One region of the Streptomyces sp. NPDC020747 genome, then DNA from elsewhere that is predicted to be linked to it. Evidence: riboswitches for the same ligand, from Rfam matches in the RefSeq annotation. Region 1 holds a riboswitch; the other holds the start of a gene.
The links. A riboswitch is a leader RNA that binds a small molecule or an ion and turns the genes downstream of it on or off. The one in region 1 is predicted to bind cyclic di-AMP.
Positions count from the first base shown of each region.

Region 2: another riboswitch for cyclic di-AMP. It lies ahead of ACH4YP_RS09155 (M23 family metallopeptidase); the one in region 1 lies ahead of ACH4YP_RS05775 (NlpC/P60 family protein).

Region 1 is NZ_JBIRTJ010000002.1:149,846-157,555, reverse strand. It holds gene ACH4YP_RS05785 (peptidoglycan DD-metalloendopeptidase family protein) at 1-1,393, shown strand, start outside; gene pcrA (DNA helicase PcrA) at 1,451-4,003, opposite strand; cyclic di-AMP (ydaO/yuaA leader) riboswitch at 4,454-4,626, shown strand; gene ACH4YP_RS05775 (NlpC/P60 family protein) at 4,633-5,790, shown strand; gene ACH4YP_RS05770 (hypothetical protein) at 5,861-6,214, opposite strand; gene ACH4YP_RS05765 (NlpC/P60 family protein) at 6,631-7,698, shown strand.
Region 2 is NZ_JBIRTJ010000003.1:21,510-29,219, reverse strand. It holds gene ACH4YP_RS09185 (hypothetical protein) at 1-246, opposite strand, end outside; gene ribA (GTP cyclohydrolase II) at 305-931, opposite strand; gene ACH4YP_RS09175 (MarR family transcriptional regulator) at 1,140-1,679, opposite strand; gene ACH4YP_RS09170 (dihydrofolate reductase family protein) at 1,798-2,952, shown strand; tRNA gene ACH4YP_RS09165 (tRNA-Met) at 3,124-3,197, shown strand; gene ACH4YP_RS09160 (PP2C family protein-serine/threonine phosphatase) at 3,343-4,464, shown strand; cyclic di-AMP (ydaO/yuaA leader) riboswitch at 4,753-4,908, shown strand; gene ACH4YP_RS09155 (M23 family metallopeptidase) at 4,920-5,972, shown strand; gene ACH4YP_RS09150 (aldo/keto reductase) at 6,033-6,977, shown strand; gene ACH4YP_RS09145 (PrsW family intramembrane metalloprotease) at 6,995-7,710, opposite strand, start outside.

The sequences.
Region 1 (7,710 bases):
CGACCCCCTGTTCGGCGACCTCCCCGGCGACGGCGGCGGAACCGACGGCAGCGGCGCGGGCACCGGTTCGTACGACGCCACCCAGTGGGCCACCGGCAGTCATCAGACCCTGAACTACGACCCGTACGCGGCCCAGCACCACGCCGCGTTCGAGACCGGCAGCTACGACACGAGCGGTGTCTGGCCGGATTCCGGTTACCAGCACCTCGGCGAGATCCCGACGCAGGCCGGAAGCCCCGAGGGCACCGGCCAGTGGGACGCGAACGCCTGGCGCCAGGCCGATCCGGTCGACCCCACCCAGCAGTGGACGGCACCGACCTTCGAGACCGGCACGTACGACGCGACGGCGTGGAACTCCGACGGCGGCGAGCAGAACCAGACCCAGGTCCCGCACACGTCGTACGACCACCACGAGGCCCACGACCAGCAGGCCACCACCACCTTCGAGCAGGTCCCGTACGAGGAACAGGCCACCGCGGAAGGCGAGTTCACCCCCTCCGACGACGCCGACGCGGACTCCGCCACCGGTGGCCACAGCCACCACACGCACGACGAACCGCCCTTCGACGACGTCGAGGAGACCACCTCCGTCGCCACCGCCGCCCCGGCCGGGCGCTCCGCGTCACGTGCGGCCGGCCGTTCCGCGCCCCGGTCCCGCCGTCGCACCCCGCCGAAGCGTTCCGCCCTGCTGACGGTCGCCGTGCCCTCGGCGTGTGTGATGGGCGTGGCCGGAATCGCCGCCGCGTCCGTGACCGGCGGCAGCGGCAGCAACGACGACGTGCAGACGACGACGGCCGCCGCGCCCGACGCGAGCGCCGTGAAGCCGGCGGCCGCGAACAACGAGCTGGACACCCAGCTGGAGAACCTCTCCGCGGACGCGGACGACTTCGCCGACCGGGCGAGCCGTACGCAGGAACGTATCGACTTGAAGGCCCAGCAGGTCGCCGACAAGCAGAAGGCGGCGGCGGAGGCGGCCCGCAAGGAGCGGCTGCGCCCGAAGTTCGCACTGCCGGTCGCGCAGCACGGGCTCAGCGCCTACTACGGACAGGCCGGCATCAACTGGATGTCCGTCCACACCGGCATCGACTTCCCCGTCTCGTACGGCACGACGGTGATGGCCGCGACCGACGGGACCGTCCGGACGCAGTGGAACAGCGCGTACGGGAACATGGTCATCGTGACGGCCAAGGACGGTACGGAGACGTGGTACTGCCACCTCTCCACGTACAAGGTCGCCTCGGGTGCCGTCGTGAAGGCCGGGGACCCGATCGCGTACTCCGGGAACTCCGGCAACTCGACCGGTCCGCACCTCCACTTCGAGGTGCGCCCGGGTGGCGGCTCGGCGATCGACCCGCTGCCGTGGCTGCGCAGCCACGGCATCGACCCGACGTGACCCGTTGACCCGTTGGTCCCTGGGGGCGTTTCCCCCAGGGGGCGGGAGCCCTCAGGGCTACAGCTTCTCCACCGGTGCGTACCGCAGCAGCAACCGCTTCGGCTTCTCCTCGCCGAAGTCGACCGTCGCCTCGGCGTTCGCCCCCGTGCCCTTCACCCCGACGACCGTGCCGAGGCCGAACTGGTCGTGGGTGACGCGGTCGCCGACGGCGAGTGACACCACCGGCTTGTCCGCGGCGCCGCCGCGTCGGGTGGCGAAGCCGGACGCGCCCGAGGCGGCCGAGCGGGAGCGCGAGGAGGACAGGGAGGCCGCCACCCCGGACACCGGACCGGAGGCCACCGGGCCGAGGGAGCCCGTGCGCTTCCACTCCAGATGCGTCTCCGGGATCTCCTCCAGGAAACGGGACGGCGGGTTGTACGAGGGCTGGCCCCAGGCGCTGCGCATCGAGGCGCGGGTCAGATACAGCCGCTCCCGCGCGCGCGTGATGCCGACGTACGCGAGCCGGCGCTCCTCCTCCAGCTCCTTGGTCTGGCCGAGTGCGCGCATGTGCGGGAAGACGCCGTCCTCCAGGCCGGTCAGGAACACCACGGGGAATTCGAGGCCCTTGGCGGTGTGGAGGGTCATCAGCGTTATCACGCCGGACCCGTCCTCCTCCTCGTCCGGGATCTGGTCGGAGTCGGCGACGAGCGCGACCCGCTCCAGGAAGGCGGAGAGCCCGCCCGGTGCCTCGCCCTCGCCGGCCTCCTGCTCGAACTCCAGGGCCACGGCGGCCAGTTCCTGGAGATTCTCGATGCGGGTCTCGTCCTGCGGGTCGGTCGAGGCCTGCAACTCGGCGAGGTAGCCGGTCCGTTCGAGAACCGCCTCCAGGACCGTCGCCGGGCCGGCGCCCGACTCGACGACCGTGCGGAGGTCCTCCATCAGCGTGTTGAACTTCTTGACGGCGTTCGTCGAGCGGGACGCCATGCCGTACGCCTCGTCGACGCGGCGCAGCGCCTCCGCGAAGCTGATCTTCTCGCGCTGGGAGAGCGCGTCGATCATCGCCTCGGCGCGGTCGCCGATACCGCGCTTGGGGACGTTGAGAATGCGGCGCAGCGGTACGGAGTCCTCGGGGTTCGCGAGCACGCGCAGGTAGGCGAGGACGTCCCGGACCTCCTTGCGCTCGTAGAAGCGGACGCCGCCGACGACCTTGTAGGGCAGGCCGACGCGGATGAAGACCTCTTCGAAGACACGGGACTGCGCGTTCGTACGGTAGAAGACGGCGACGTCGCCCGCCTTCGCGTCGCCCGCGTCCGTGAGCCGGTCGATCTCGTCGGCGACGAACTGGGCCTCGTCGTGCTCGGTGTCGGCCACATAGCCGGTGATCTGGGCACCGGCGCCCGCGTTGGTCCACAAATTCTTGGGGCGGCGCGACTCGTTGCGCTCGATGACCGCGTTCGCGGCGGTGAGGATCGTCTGCGTCGAGCGGTAGTTCTGCTCCAGCAGGATCGTCTTCGCGTTCGGGTAGTCCTCCTCGAACTGGAGGATGTTGCGGATGGTCGCGCCGCGGAAGGCGTAGATCGACTGGTCGGCGTCACCCACCACGCACAGCTCGGCCGGCGGGAGGTCGTGCTCGCTGGGCGGTACGTCGACCGGGTGCTCGGAGGTGCCGACGAGCTCGCGGACGAGTGCGTACTGCGCGTGGTTCGTGTCCTGGTACTCGTCGACCAGGACGTGCCGGAAGCGGCGGCGGTAGTGCTCGGCGACGTCCGGGAAGGCGCGCAGGAGGTTGACCGTCGTCATGATCAGGTCGTCGAAGTCCAGCGCGTTCGCCTCGCGCAGGCGTGACTGGTACATCGCGTAGGCCTGGGCGAGGGTCTTCTCGAAACCGTCGGCGGCCTGGGCCGCGAAGTCCTCCTCGTCGATCAGCTCGTTCTTCAGGTTCGAGATCTTGGCGCTGAACGACTTGGGCGGGAAGCGCTTGGGGTCGAGGTCCAGGTCACGGCAGACCAGGGCCATGAGGCGCTTGCTGTCGGCGGCGTCGTAGATCGAGAAGGAGGAGGTGAAGCCGAGCTGCTTCGACTCGCGCCGCAGGATCCGTACACACGCGCTGTGGAAGGTCATCACCCACATCGCGTTGGCCCGCGGGCCGACGAGCTGCTCGACGCGCTCCTTCATCTCGCCCGCGGCCTTGTTCGTGAAGGTGATCGCGAGGATCTGGCCCGGGTGCACCCTGCGCTCGCCCAGCAGGTGGGCGATCCGGTGCGTGAGCACACGGGTCTTGCCCGAGCCGGCGCCGGCCACGATGAGCAGCGGCGAGCCGTGGTGGACCACCGCCGCGCGCTGGTTCTCGTTCAGCCCGTCCAGGAGCGCGGCCGGGTCCACGTGCGGGCGAGGGGCCCCGTCGCGGTAGTACCCTCCCCCACTCTCGGCTTCGCTCGAGCGGGGGGACCCCCATCTGCTCGACGGCACGTCGAAGCGGCCGCCGAACAAGTCGTCCGGAACCGGCCCCGACTCCGGCGCCTCGTCCTCGGGCGGCGGCGGGGGCTCGTCCTCGGGCGGCGGGGGCTCCTCGTCGTGGGCCCGCGAGGGCTTGAGGTCCGCCAGGAAGCTGTCATCAAAGAGGCTGCTCATCGCTCTCCGAGTCTAGGCGCCCCCACTGACACACCGCCGCCACCCTGAAAACTCGACGGGATCGCTCCGCGGGGGTGCGGGTTTCCGGGGCCGCTCACGCCGGGCCCGTCACCCTCCGGTGGTGGCGTGTAGCGGTCCGCGATCAGATGGCCGACCTGCGGCTTCGGTGGGAACGGGAATCCGGGAACCCCCTATCGCGGGTGCGGGCGGGCCTTGGCCGACGGCGCAGATCCCCACGCCCCTCTCGGAAGCCACCGTTCGGGATGCCGCCGTCACCGCACTCCGGACAACTCGCCGTAGATCGTTCCCAATTGACCACGGAGAGTCGAGCCCAAAGCTAAGGTCACGAAAACGTATCGGGCATATCGCACATCAAACTTCACAGGGGCCACACGAATTAGCTAAATTTTATGTGGGCCGCACGACCCGCACCGGCGAACACGCCGGGCCGAGCGGCCTCCGCCGAGTCCGGTACGCCCTCGTGGCCGACGGAGCCGGGGACCCAACCGACCTTGGGGTGAATCGGTCCAACTCCCTTCGGGGAAACGGACCGTAGGGCAAACCTTCCGGAGCACCCGCCCGAACCCGACAGCTAACTCGGTAGGCGGATGACGGAAGGAGACGCCCTCGTGGCGCCACACCGCAAGTCCCGGCCCCCCAGTCCCATGGGCATACGGACTCCGGCCCTCGCCACCGCGGCCCTGACCTCGGTGGCCCTTCTCTCCCAGACGGCGAACGCGTCCCCCTCCGAGGAGCCCAAGCCGAGCCTCGAGGAAGTCGAGAAGAAGGTCGGCGACCTCTACCGCCAGGCGGAGACGGCCGGCGAGAAGTACAACGCGGCCAAGGAGAGGACCACCAAGCAGAAGAAGCGCGTCGGCACCCTGCTCGACGACGTGGCACGGCGCACGGAGAAGCTCAACGACGCGCGCGAGGAGCTCGGTACGTTCGCCGCCGCGCAGTACCGCACCGGGGCCGCCGCCCCCGACACCGCCTCCCTGCTCCTCGCGGACAACCCGCAGGACTACTTCGACCAGACCCAGCTGATGGACCGGCTGACCAGCCGCCAGAAGCAGTCCGTCGACGACTACGTGACGCAGCAGACCGCCACGACGGAGAAGCGGCAGGAGGCGTCCCAGAGCCTGGAGACGCTCACCAGGACGCAGAGCTCGCTGAAGACGTCCAAGGCCGACGTCCAGCGGAAGCTCGCCACGGCGCGCGAACTCCTCTCGAAGCTGACCACCGAGGAGAAGGCGCGGCTCGCCGCGATCGAGCGGAAGAAGCAGGAAGAGGCCCAGCGCAAGGCGGACGAGCTGGCCCGGCAGCAGGCGGCCGACGCCGAGCGGCGGCGCCAGGAGGCCGCGCAGGGCACCGGCACCGGGACCTCCACGGGCTCCGGGAGCACCTCGGGGACCTCCGGGTCCGGGCCAGCCGCCTCCACCGCCAAGGCCGACAAGGCGCTCGCCTTCGCCCGCGCCCAGATCGGCAAGCCGTACGTCTGGGGCGCGAGCGGCCCCGGCTCGTACGACTGCTCCGGCCTCACCCAGGCCGCCTGGAAGGCCGCCGGCGTCACGCTCCCGCGCACCACCTGGGACCAGGTCAAGGCCGGCACGACGGTCTCAGTGAACAGCGCACAGCCCGGTGACCTGGTCTTCTTCTACGACGACATCAGCCACGTCGGCATCTACATCGGCGACGGCATGATGATCCACGCGCCCAAGCCGGGGGCGTACGTCCGCGAGGAGTCGATCTACTACATGCCGATCCACAGCGTGGTGCGCCCGGCGTGAGGGGCTTTTCGCAGACTTGAGTGGAGGCAGACCTGAGTGGAGACCCATGTGGAAACACACCGGTCTCCACTCAGGTCCAGAGCACCGCGATGAAGATGTTCACCGTGGTCAGCGCGCCCACCAGGCCGAACAGGCTGCTCTCCACCTTCTCCTCGTCCCGTTTCACGTACACGAGGCCGAGGATCACGACCAGCAGGGCGAGCTTCACGCCGATCTTGATGTTGTTGACGGTCTGGTCGTCGGCCTGGTTGAGGCCGACCAGGATCGCGCCGGTGACCAGCATGGTCAGCGCGCCGTGGAGCATGGCGGGACTGAAGCGGGCCGTGCCGTCACTCATGGCCTTCAGCTGTGTGAGAAAGCCGCCGAGGAGGGACGCGATGCCGATGATGTGCAGGGCTACGAAGACATGAATGAGTACGTCCATGAGCCCGGACACTAACCAGACACCTCCGCACCACCGCGCACCGCCCCCGGCGGAGCCCATAGCACCGGGTCGCCGCCCGTTTCACCACAATCCGCGCATCGGTCACCGCACCACGCCAAGTCGGCGGCACCGGGCCCGGCTCGTGGTCGCACCCGGTCAGCTCATGTCCGAGTCCCACCACTTCCGTACATGCCGTTACCCCCGCCGCGGTCCCAGGTTTAGCGTCCTTCACCAGGTGACCGGCTCCCCACCACCGCCCGGGTCAGGGGCGGCATCCGGACACCACCGCCGAGAAGGTCCGGCGGCGGCCCGCTCCCCCTGTGCGGAACGCCGCCGGACGTGCAACGGGCCCCTGAGGGCCGCCGCCGCAGCCGCACCAACGCCTCGGCGGCCGTACGGAAGGACGTGGATCGCACGTGGCAGCGCACCGCAAGCCGAGACAGCGCTCAGTCGGCGGCAGTACGGCCCGCACCGCCCTCACCATCGCGCTTGCGGGCGCGGCGAGCGCGACCGGGTTCGAGGGGACGGGTGCCGCCGCCCCGGAGCTGACACCCGCTCAGGTCAAGGCGAAGGTCGACAAGTTGTACCAGGAGGCGGAGGTCGCCACCGAGAAGTACAACGGCGCGAAGGAGAAGTCGACCAAGACGCGGGGCCGCCTGGACACCCTGCGGGACGAGGCCGCGCGCAGGACGGAACGGCTCAACTCCGAGCGGGAGGCGCTCGGTTCACTGGCCGCCGCGCAGTACCGGGACGGCGGCGTCGACCCCGCGCTGGGGCTCATGCTCTCCTCCGATCCCGACCAGTACCTGGACGGGGCCGCGTTCGCCGAGCGGGCCGGCAGCAGGCAGGCCTCGAACGTGTCGCGCGTACGCCGGCAGCTGCGCGAGATCGAGCAGTTGCGCGGGGCCGCCCATGTCGAACTCACCTCGCTCAAGGAGCGGCAGGCGGAGCTGAAGCGGCACAAGACGGCCGTCACCGGGAAGCTGGGAGAGGCACGGGATCTGCTGTCGCGGCTGTCGGACGCGGACCGGGCCCGCATCGGCGCCGACGACGCGGACACCGCGCGTGCCTCACGTTCCGCCGCGGGCCCGCGCGATCTGGGCGGCGGCAGCGGTTCGTCGGCCACCGCCCCCAACTCCCGTGCGGCGAACGCCATTTCGTACGCGTACGGAAAACTCGGCAGCCCGTACGTGTGGGGCGCCACCGGTCCCGACGCCTTCGACTGCTCGGGGCTGATGCAGGCCGCGTACCGCGCCGCGGGGATCGAACTGCCCCGCACGACGTACGCGCAGATCAACGCGGGCCAGCGGGTGTCGCGGTCCGAACTGCGCCCCGGCGACCTGGTGTTCTTCTACTCGGGCATCAGCCATGTGGGGCTGTACGTGGGCAACGGGCAGATGGTCCACGCGCCCAATCCGTCGGCGCCGGTGCGGGTGGCACCGATCGACGAGATGCCGTTCGCGGGGGCCACGCGCGTGGCGTGAGCCGGCCGGCGA
Region 2 (7,710 bases), on a different contig from region 1:
GTAGAGGCGGTGGCGGTGGCCGACGTAGAGCCAGGTGAGGGCCAGTACGAGGCCGAAGGCGGCCAGGACTCGGGCTGCCGCGAGGTGTTGTTCCGAGGCCAGGAGTGTCGTGTGGGCCACGGCGAAGAGTGACTGGCCCACCAGGAAGAGGTTGCCGCGCTGGAACAGCATGGTGTTCTCGTGCAGCGTGTGCTGCCAGAGCCGGCCGTCCTCCGCTATGCGCTGAACCTCGCTGTCGTCCCCCATGCGTGACTTCTGCCCCGCGGTCGTGCGGAGTCACCCCTTCCGGGCAGAGCCCCCGGTGTCAGCCCGCCGTCAGTTCCGCCAGCGGCAGTGTGTGCTGGGTCTGGAGGACCTTCGCGCGGAGGTAGCGGACGTTGTGGGCCGTGGTGAAGACGCCTGTCGGGACGCGGTGGCCGACCGTGATGCCCAGGTCGCGGAGCTGGTTCGCCTTGTCGGGGTTGTTGGAGAGCAGGTCCAGTTCCGTGATGCCGAGGGCCGTCAGCATCTGGGCCGCCGCCGTGTAGTCGCGGGCGTCCTCCGGAAAGCCCAGGGCCGTGTTCGCGGCGTACGTGTCGAGGCCCTCGTCCTGGAGAGCGTACGCGTCGAGCTTGTTGTAGAGGCCTATGCCCCGGCCCTCCTGGCGGAGGTAGAGGAGCGCGCCGCCGCGGGTCGCGATCTGTTCGACCGCCTCGCGGAGCTGCGGGCCGCAGTCGCAGCGGGACGAGCCGAAGACGTCGCCCGTCAGGCACTCGGAGTGGAGGCGGACCAAGGGGGTGGCCGAAGGGGTGCCGAGGATCATCGCCACGTGTTCCTGGCCGTCGGCCAGGCCGTGGAAGGTGACCAGCTCGGCATCGACGCTGTAGCCGTCGTTGAAACGCAGCGGCACCCGGACGCGCGAGCGCTGGGTGGCGGCGGGGTAGTCGGGCATGCGGTTCTCCCGGTCCGATCTCTCATCTGCTTCAGATTTGAAGCAGATCCTTGGATCGAGACACTACCTCATGCTTCAAAGTTGAATCAATGTGATTTGGGTTGTTGTGGTGGCCCCCGATGATTCCGATGGCCCCGATGGCCCCGATGGCCCCGGGGGTTGTGGTGGTTCCGGTGGGTGCCGTGCGGCTCATCTGGCTCTGCAAAGCTCATGCCTCGCCGTTCGTCGTCCCTCCCGCGGACGGGCTCGACGATCGGCGGCGCCACGGGACCTCGTCCGGCGCCGCCTGCGGGTCGTCGCCCTCCAGGCCCCGCGCGATCGACGTGCAGATCTCCTCCAGCTGTCCCACCTGCTCCGGAGTGAGCTTGTCGAAGAGTGTCGTGCGGACCGTCTCCACATGGCCCGGGGCCGTGCGCTCCAGCAGGGCCATCCCCTCGTCCGTGAGGATCGCGATGCTGCCGCGCTTGTCCATGCGGCAGTCCTCGCGGCGTACGGCCCCGTCCTTCTCCAGGCGGGTCACCGCGTACGTCAGCCGGCTGCGGGTGATCTTCGTGCTCTCCGCGAGGTCCGTCATGCGCAGGCTGTGGCCCGGCGCGTCGGAGAGGTTGGCCAGGATGGAGTAGTAAAGGTGCGGCATGCCGGCCTCCTGCTGGAGCTGCCGGTCGATCGCGTCCTCCAGAAGATGGGACGCGGCGATGTAAGCGCGCCAGGCGCGCTGCTCCTCGGAGGTGAGCCAGCGGGTCGTCATGCTCCCAGTGTAGGTTTGTTTCAAACTTGAACCAAGCCCCGACCGTCCTCCGGGCAAGCCCCGGCTCCGCCTTCGAAAGTGTCCGAGAGCCCGAGAGAGTCCGAAAGCGAGCGCGTTCATGCCTCACCCCTACGTCCTGTTGTCCGCCGCCGTCTCCCTGGACGGCTGCCTGGACGACACCGGCCCCGGACGGCTGCTGCTCTCCGGGCCGGCCGACTTCGACCGGGTCGACGAGGTACGGGCCGGGTCCGACGCGATCCTCGTCGGCGCGGGCACCCTGCGCGCCGACAACCCCCGGCTCCTCGTCAACTCCGCGGAGCGCCGCGCGGCCCGGGTCGCCGCCGGACGGCCGGAGTACCCGCTGAAGGTCACCGTCAGCGGCAGCGGCGACCTCGACCCCGACGCCAACTTCTGGTCCACGGGCGGCGAGAAGGTCGTCTACACGAGCGACGAGGGGGCCGCCAAGGCCACCGAAGCGCTGCGCGGGCTCGGCGTCGGCGTCGTCCCCGTGGGACCGGACGTCGACTGGCGGGCCGTACTCACCCATCTCCACGACGTGCGCGGCGTACGGCGGCTCATGGTCGAGGGCGGTGGCCGCGTCCACACCCAGCTGCTCCGCCAGGGCCTCGCCGACGAGCTGCAGCTCGCCCTCGCGCCCCTCGTCGTGGGGGAGCCGGACGCGCCCCGGCTGTTCGGCCCCGGCGACTACCCGGGCGGCCCCCGCAACCGGCTGCGGCTGGTCGAGACGCGGCCCGTGGGGGACGTCGTCCTCATGCGGTACGTCCCCACCGCGCCCGGCACCGGGCCCGTACCCTCCGCCGCCGACCACCGGTGGCTGGCGCTCGCCTGCGAACTGGCCGCCGAGTGTCCGCCCTCGCGGACCGCGTTCAGCGTCGGCGCGGTCGTCGTCGCGGCCGACGGTACGGAGCTGGCCCGCGGGTACTCCCGCGAGTCCGACCCCGTCTCGCACGCCGAGGAGGCCGCCCTCGCCAAGATCGGGCCGGGTGATCCGCGGCTCGCGACCGCCACCGTCTACAGCAGCCTGGAGCCGTGCGCCCGCCGCGCGTCACGGCCCGCGCCCTGCGCCCGGCTGATCCTCGACGCGGGCGTACGCAGGGTCGTGACCGCCTGGCGGGAGCCGGACACCTTCGTGGCGGGCGCGGACGGGAGCGGGCTGCTGGCCGCGGCCGGCGCCGACGTCCTGGTGCTCCCGGAGTACGAGGCCGACGCGAAGGCACCCAACCGTCACCTGACCCGACCTGACCTGACCTGACCTGGCCCGACCGGCCCGTTTCCCGTCGGTACGGCCGATGCGCAGGGCCGACCCGCACTGTCGGCCCGTACCGCCGACCGGCATGTTTCGTACCAAACCACCCGGTGAAGCGCGGGCGAAGTTAACGCGTGTGCTTTGGGTCCCGCGGATGGCGTACAGTGGTCTTAACGACGCGGGGTGGAGCAGCTCGGTAGCTCGCTGGGCTCATAACCCAGAGGTCGCAGGTTCAAATCCTGTCCCCGCTACTGAAGGCCTGAGGCCGGAATCCGATCAAGGATTCCGGCCTCAGGTGTTTCCCCGGATATCTCGACTCGGGTGTCCCCAGGGTGTCTTCACCCGCCCGGTCCTCGTCCGCTCGCCCGCCGCCCCCGCTCCCGGAAGCCTGGACAGGTGGAGGAGCAGGGACCGGAGCAGAAGCAGGAACCGGTGCGCGTCGAGCCCGTGGAGAGGACCGCCTCGTATCCGAGCACCCTCGTCCGCGCGTTGCCGGCGCTGCTGATCGTCGCGGGTGTCTGCTACGACCTCCTCACCCCGCAGGACTTCACCGCGGCTCCCTTCTTCACGGCCGCGGTGCTCATCGCGGCACCCCTGTTCTCGCTCGGCGCCACCGTGTGGACGGGAATCGCGGCGACCGCGGCCATGGCCGTCGTACATCTCAGGTTCGCCTTCGACGTGAGCGCGGTCACCGAGGTCCTCACCGTGGCCACGGCCGCCGTCCTCGCCGTGGGCATCAACCGGCTCGTGCACCGGGGCGACGCGCGCCTCGCCACCGCCCGCGAGATCGCGGAGGCCGCCCAGTGGGCCGTACTGCCCGAACCCGCGGCGCGGATCGGCGGCCTCGATATCGCGGCACGGTACGAGGCGGCGCAGGAGGGCGCGTTCATCGGGGGCGACCTGTACGCCGTGCAGGACACCCCGCACGGCGTACGGCTCCTCGTGGGCGACGTACGGGGCAAGGGCATGGGGGCGGTCTCCGTCGTCGCCGTGCTCATCGGTGCCTTCCGTGAGGCCGCCGAGCAGGAGGCGAGCCTGGAGGCGGTCGCCCAGCGGCTGGAGCGGGCGCTCGCGCGCGAGGGCGTCCGGCGCGACATCGTCGCGGCCTTCGAGGACTTCACCACCGCCGTGCTCGCCGAGATCCCGCACGGCACCCCGGTCGTACGCCTCGTGAACCGCGGCCACCCCGGGCCCCTGCTGCTGTACGGCGACGGAGAGGTACGTACGCTCGCCGCGGCCGAGCCCGCGCTGCCGCTCGGGACGGGGGCGCTGGGGACCTGGCCCGACCGGGCGCAGCAGGAGGAGTTCCCGGGCGGGGCCATGCTGCTCTTCCACACGGACGGGCTGTCCGAGGCGCGGGACCGGCGGGGCGTCTTCTACGATCCGGCCCGGCGGTTGTCCGGGCGGGTCTTTCCCGGGCCCGACGCGTTGCTCGCCGCGGTACTCGACGACGTCCTGCTGCACACCGGAGGCGGGGCCACGGACGACATGGCACTGCTCGCGGTGCGGCGGGCGTGAGGGCACGGCGGTCGTGAGGGCGCGATGATCGTGAGATGCGTCGCTCTTGCGGCGGCCTCTATCACCGTTGGTAGTCGAACGGAATCCCTCTGCTCAACAACTGACGCACCATCAACAGGGCTCCCGCTCCTGAATGTCGATCAACTCGCCCGATTTACTCCGCTCATGACCCGTAAGTCCAGGCCAAGAGCCGTAACGATCATCAGGAACGGCTTGGAATCCGGTGCCCGGGTCTATTAACGTTCGATAACGCAGCGCGGTAGTCCCAGCCGTCACAAGAGTCGGCTCCGTGCGCACGCGCCGAATCCCGCAAGGGAACCGGGGAACCACCACTTGGGGTGAATCGCTCGTCTTCGCGGTGTAGCGCACCGCGGTTGACGCGCGTAGGAGACCTTCCTGCTCCGAACCCGTCAGCTAACCCGGTAGGCGAGAAGGAAGGAAAGGAGTGCGCCTACGTGGCGTCCAACCGGCCTGCCCCCACACCCTCGTTCGTGCCGAATGAGTTGACGGGTGAGTCCTCGGGTGACAAGAAGCCCGACACCTTCGCCTACGGCGCCCGTAAGGACGAGGAGACGTGGGAGGTCTGGAATCCCAGCGCGGAGACCGTCCTTCCCGTCCGCGGCCGGCACCGCGTCGCCAAGCAGCGCGGCGGCGGCGGACTCGCCCGTAGCTCGACCGTTCTGGGCGTCGGTGTCATAGCCGCCGTCGGCGCGGGTGGCATGGCCACCGCGCAGACCGGCAAGCCGCCGGTGTCGATCTCGATCCCCGACCTGCCGAACGTCGGCTCGCCGTTCTCGGACGACGACGCCCCCGAGGGATCCAGCACCCCGATCACCGCCGTCGGCCTCACCACCGCCGACGCCGAGCAGGGCAACTCGGACGCGGGCGAGGCCCTGCGCGCCCGCATCATGCTCCAGGCCGAGGAGCAGCAGGACCAGGTGGACCGCGAGGCCCAGGAGGCCGCCGAGGCCGCCGCCGCGAAGAAGGCCGCCACGCTGGCCGCCAAGGAGCGGGACGCCGCCGAGGCCAAGGTCGCCGCCGCCGAGAAGAAGGCGGACCAGGCGGCCAAGGAGAAGGCCGAGGCCGCGCGCCTCGCCGAGCTCGCCAAGCAGTTCACGCTGCCCACCTCCTCGTACACGATCACCTCCACCTTCGGGCAGTCCGGTGCGCTGTGGTCGTCCGGTCAGCACACGGGTCTGGACTTCGCCGCTCCCACGGGTACCCCGATCAAGGCCGTTCACAGCGGCACGATCACCGAGGCCGGCTGGAACGGCTCGTACGGCTACCGCACGGTCCTCACGCTCGACGACGGTACGGAGCTCTGGTACGCGCACCAGTCGTCGATCGGCGTCAGCGTCGGGCAGAAGGTGAGCACCGGCGACATCATCGGCCGCGTGGGCGCGACCGGCAACGTCACCGGGGCGCACCTCCACCTGGAGGTCCACACCAGCGGCGGCGACGGCATCGACCCGATGGCGTGGCTGCGGGGCAAGGGGCTCACTCCGTAGGGCGGGCCTGAGGGGGCTGGGTGTGGAATACAGTCGTCCGGTACGGCTGTTGACCCATCCATGAGTTCTCTCCGCAGGCTGGGTTCGTCCGACCTCGATGTCTTCCCGCTCTCGCTCGGTGGCAACGTCTTCGGCTGGACCGCCGACCAGGCGCAGTCCTTCGCCGTACTCGACGCCTACACCGCCGCGGGCGGGAACTTCGTCGACACCGCCGACACCTACTCGGCCTGGGCGCCGGGCAACGAGGGCGGTGAGTCGGAGACCGTCCTGGGCGACTGGCTCGCCGCGCGCCGCAACCGCGCCGACGTCGTCGTCGCCACCAAGGTCGGCGCGCACCCCCGGTACAAGGGGTTGTCCGGGGCGAACATCAAGGCCGCGGCCGACGCGTCACTGCGGCGGCTGAAGACGGACCACATCGACCTGTACTACACCCACTTCGACGATCCGTCCGTGCCGGTCGAGGAGATCATCACGGCCCTGGACGAGCTCGTCCGCGCCGGCAAGGTGCGCGCGATCGCCGCGTCCAACCTCTCTCCCGAGCGGCTCCAGGAGTCCCTCGACCTCTCCGACCGCGAGGGCCTCGCGCGGTACGTCGCGCTGCAGCCCCGGTACAACCTCGTCTCCCGCGACTCGTACGAGGGCCCGTTGAGGGACGTCGCCTCCCGGGCAGGTCTGGCCGTCGTCCCCTACTCCTCGCTCGCCTCGGGCTTCCTCACCGGCAAGTACCGGGCGGGTGCCGTGGTCGACAGCGCGCGGGCCGGGTCCGCGGGTGCGCATCTGGAGTCGGAGCGGGGGCCGCGGGTGCTGGCCGCGCTCGACGAGGTCGCGCGGGAACGTGGGGTCGAGGCCGCCACCGTGGCTCTGGCCTGGCTCGCGTCCCGGCCGACCGTCGTTGCCCCTATCGCCAGCGCTCGTACGGTTGAGCAGCTTCCGGCGTTGCTGGGGGTGGCCGGACTTGACCTCACGGAGGGGGAGTCGGGGAGGCTGACCGCTGCTTCCGGCTGAGGTCGGGGGTGCGTTTCTCAGGAGCGGTACGGGTTGTACGTGTACGGCGTCGGGGCCGGGTAGCCGTAGCCGCCCTGCCACTGCGGTGCCACCGGTGCCGGAGCCGTCGCCCGGGCCGCGTACAGGAGAGCCGGGCGGGCCGGTTCCCGGCGCGTCCACAGTTCGTGGAGCAACTCCCGTTCCCGTACGACGAAGTCGGCTCCCGCGCGGCCCTTGCGGCCCCGGTGGCGCAGGAACGCCAGCGACGTCGCGTACGCCTCGTACTCCGCGACCGCCCTGCCCGCCGCGCGACCGCCGTGGTGCGTGGCGTACTCGCGGGCCAGCCGCCGTGCCTTCATCGAGCCGAGGACGAACGGCTCGGGGGCGGTGAGCCAGCCCGCCATCGCGTACGCGGGGAGTTCGGCGCGGATCGTGCCCAGTTCGCGCTGGCGGGTCCAGATGACCAGCCAGGTCAGCAGGCCGAACGCCGGGACCATGAAAGCCGCGTAGACCGCGAAGAAGCCGTACTCGCCGAACGTCGACGAGCCGTTCCACATCGCGTGCATGCCCATCGCGAGCAGCAGTCCGATGATCGGGAGGAGTACGCGGCGTACCTGGTGGCGGTCCGCGGACAGCGCCGCGATGCCGAAGCCGATGCCCGTGAGCACGGTGAACAGCGGGTGCGCGAACGGCGACATGATCACGCGTACGAAGAAGGTCGCCGCCGTGACGGAGGCGATGCCGCTGCCGCCGC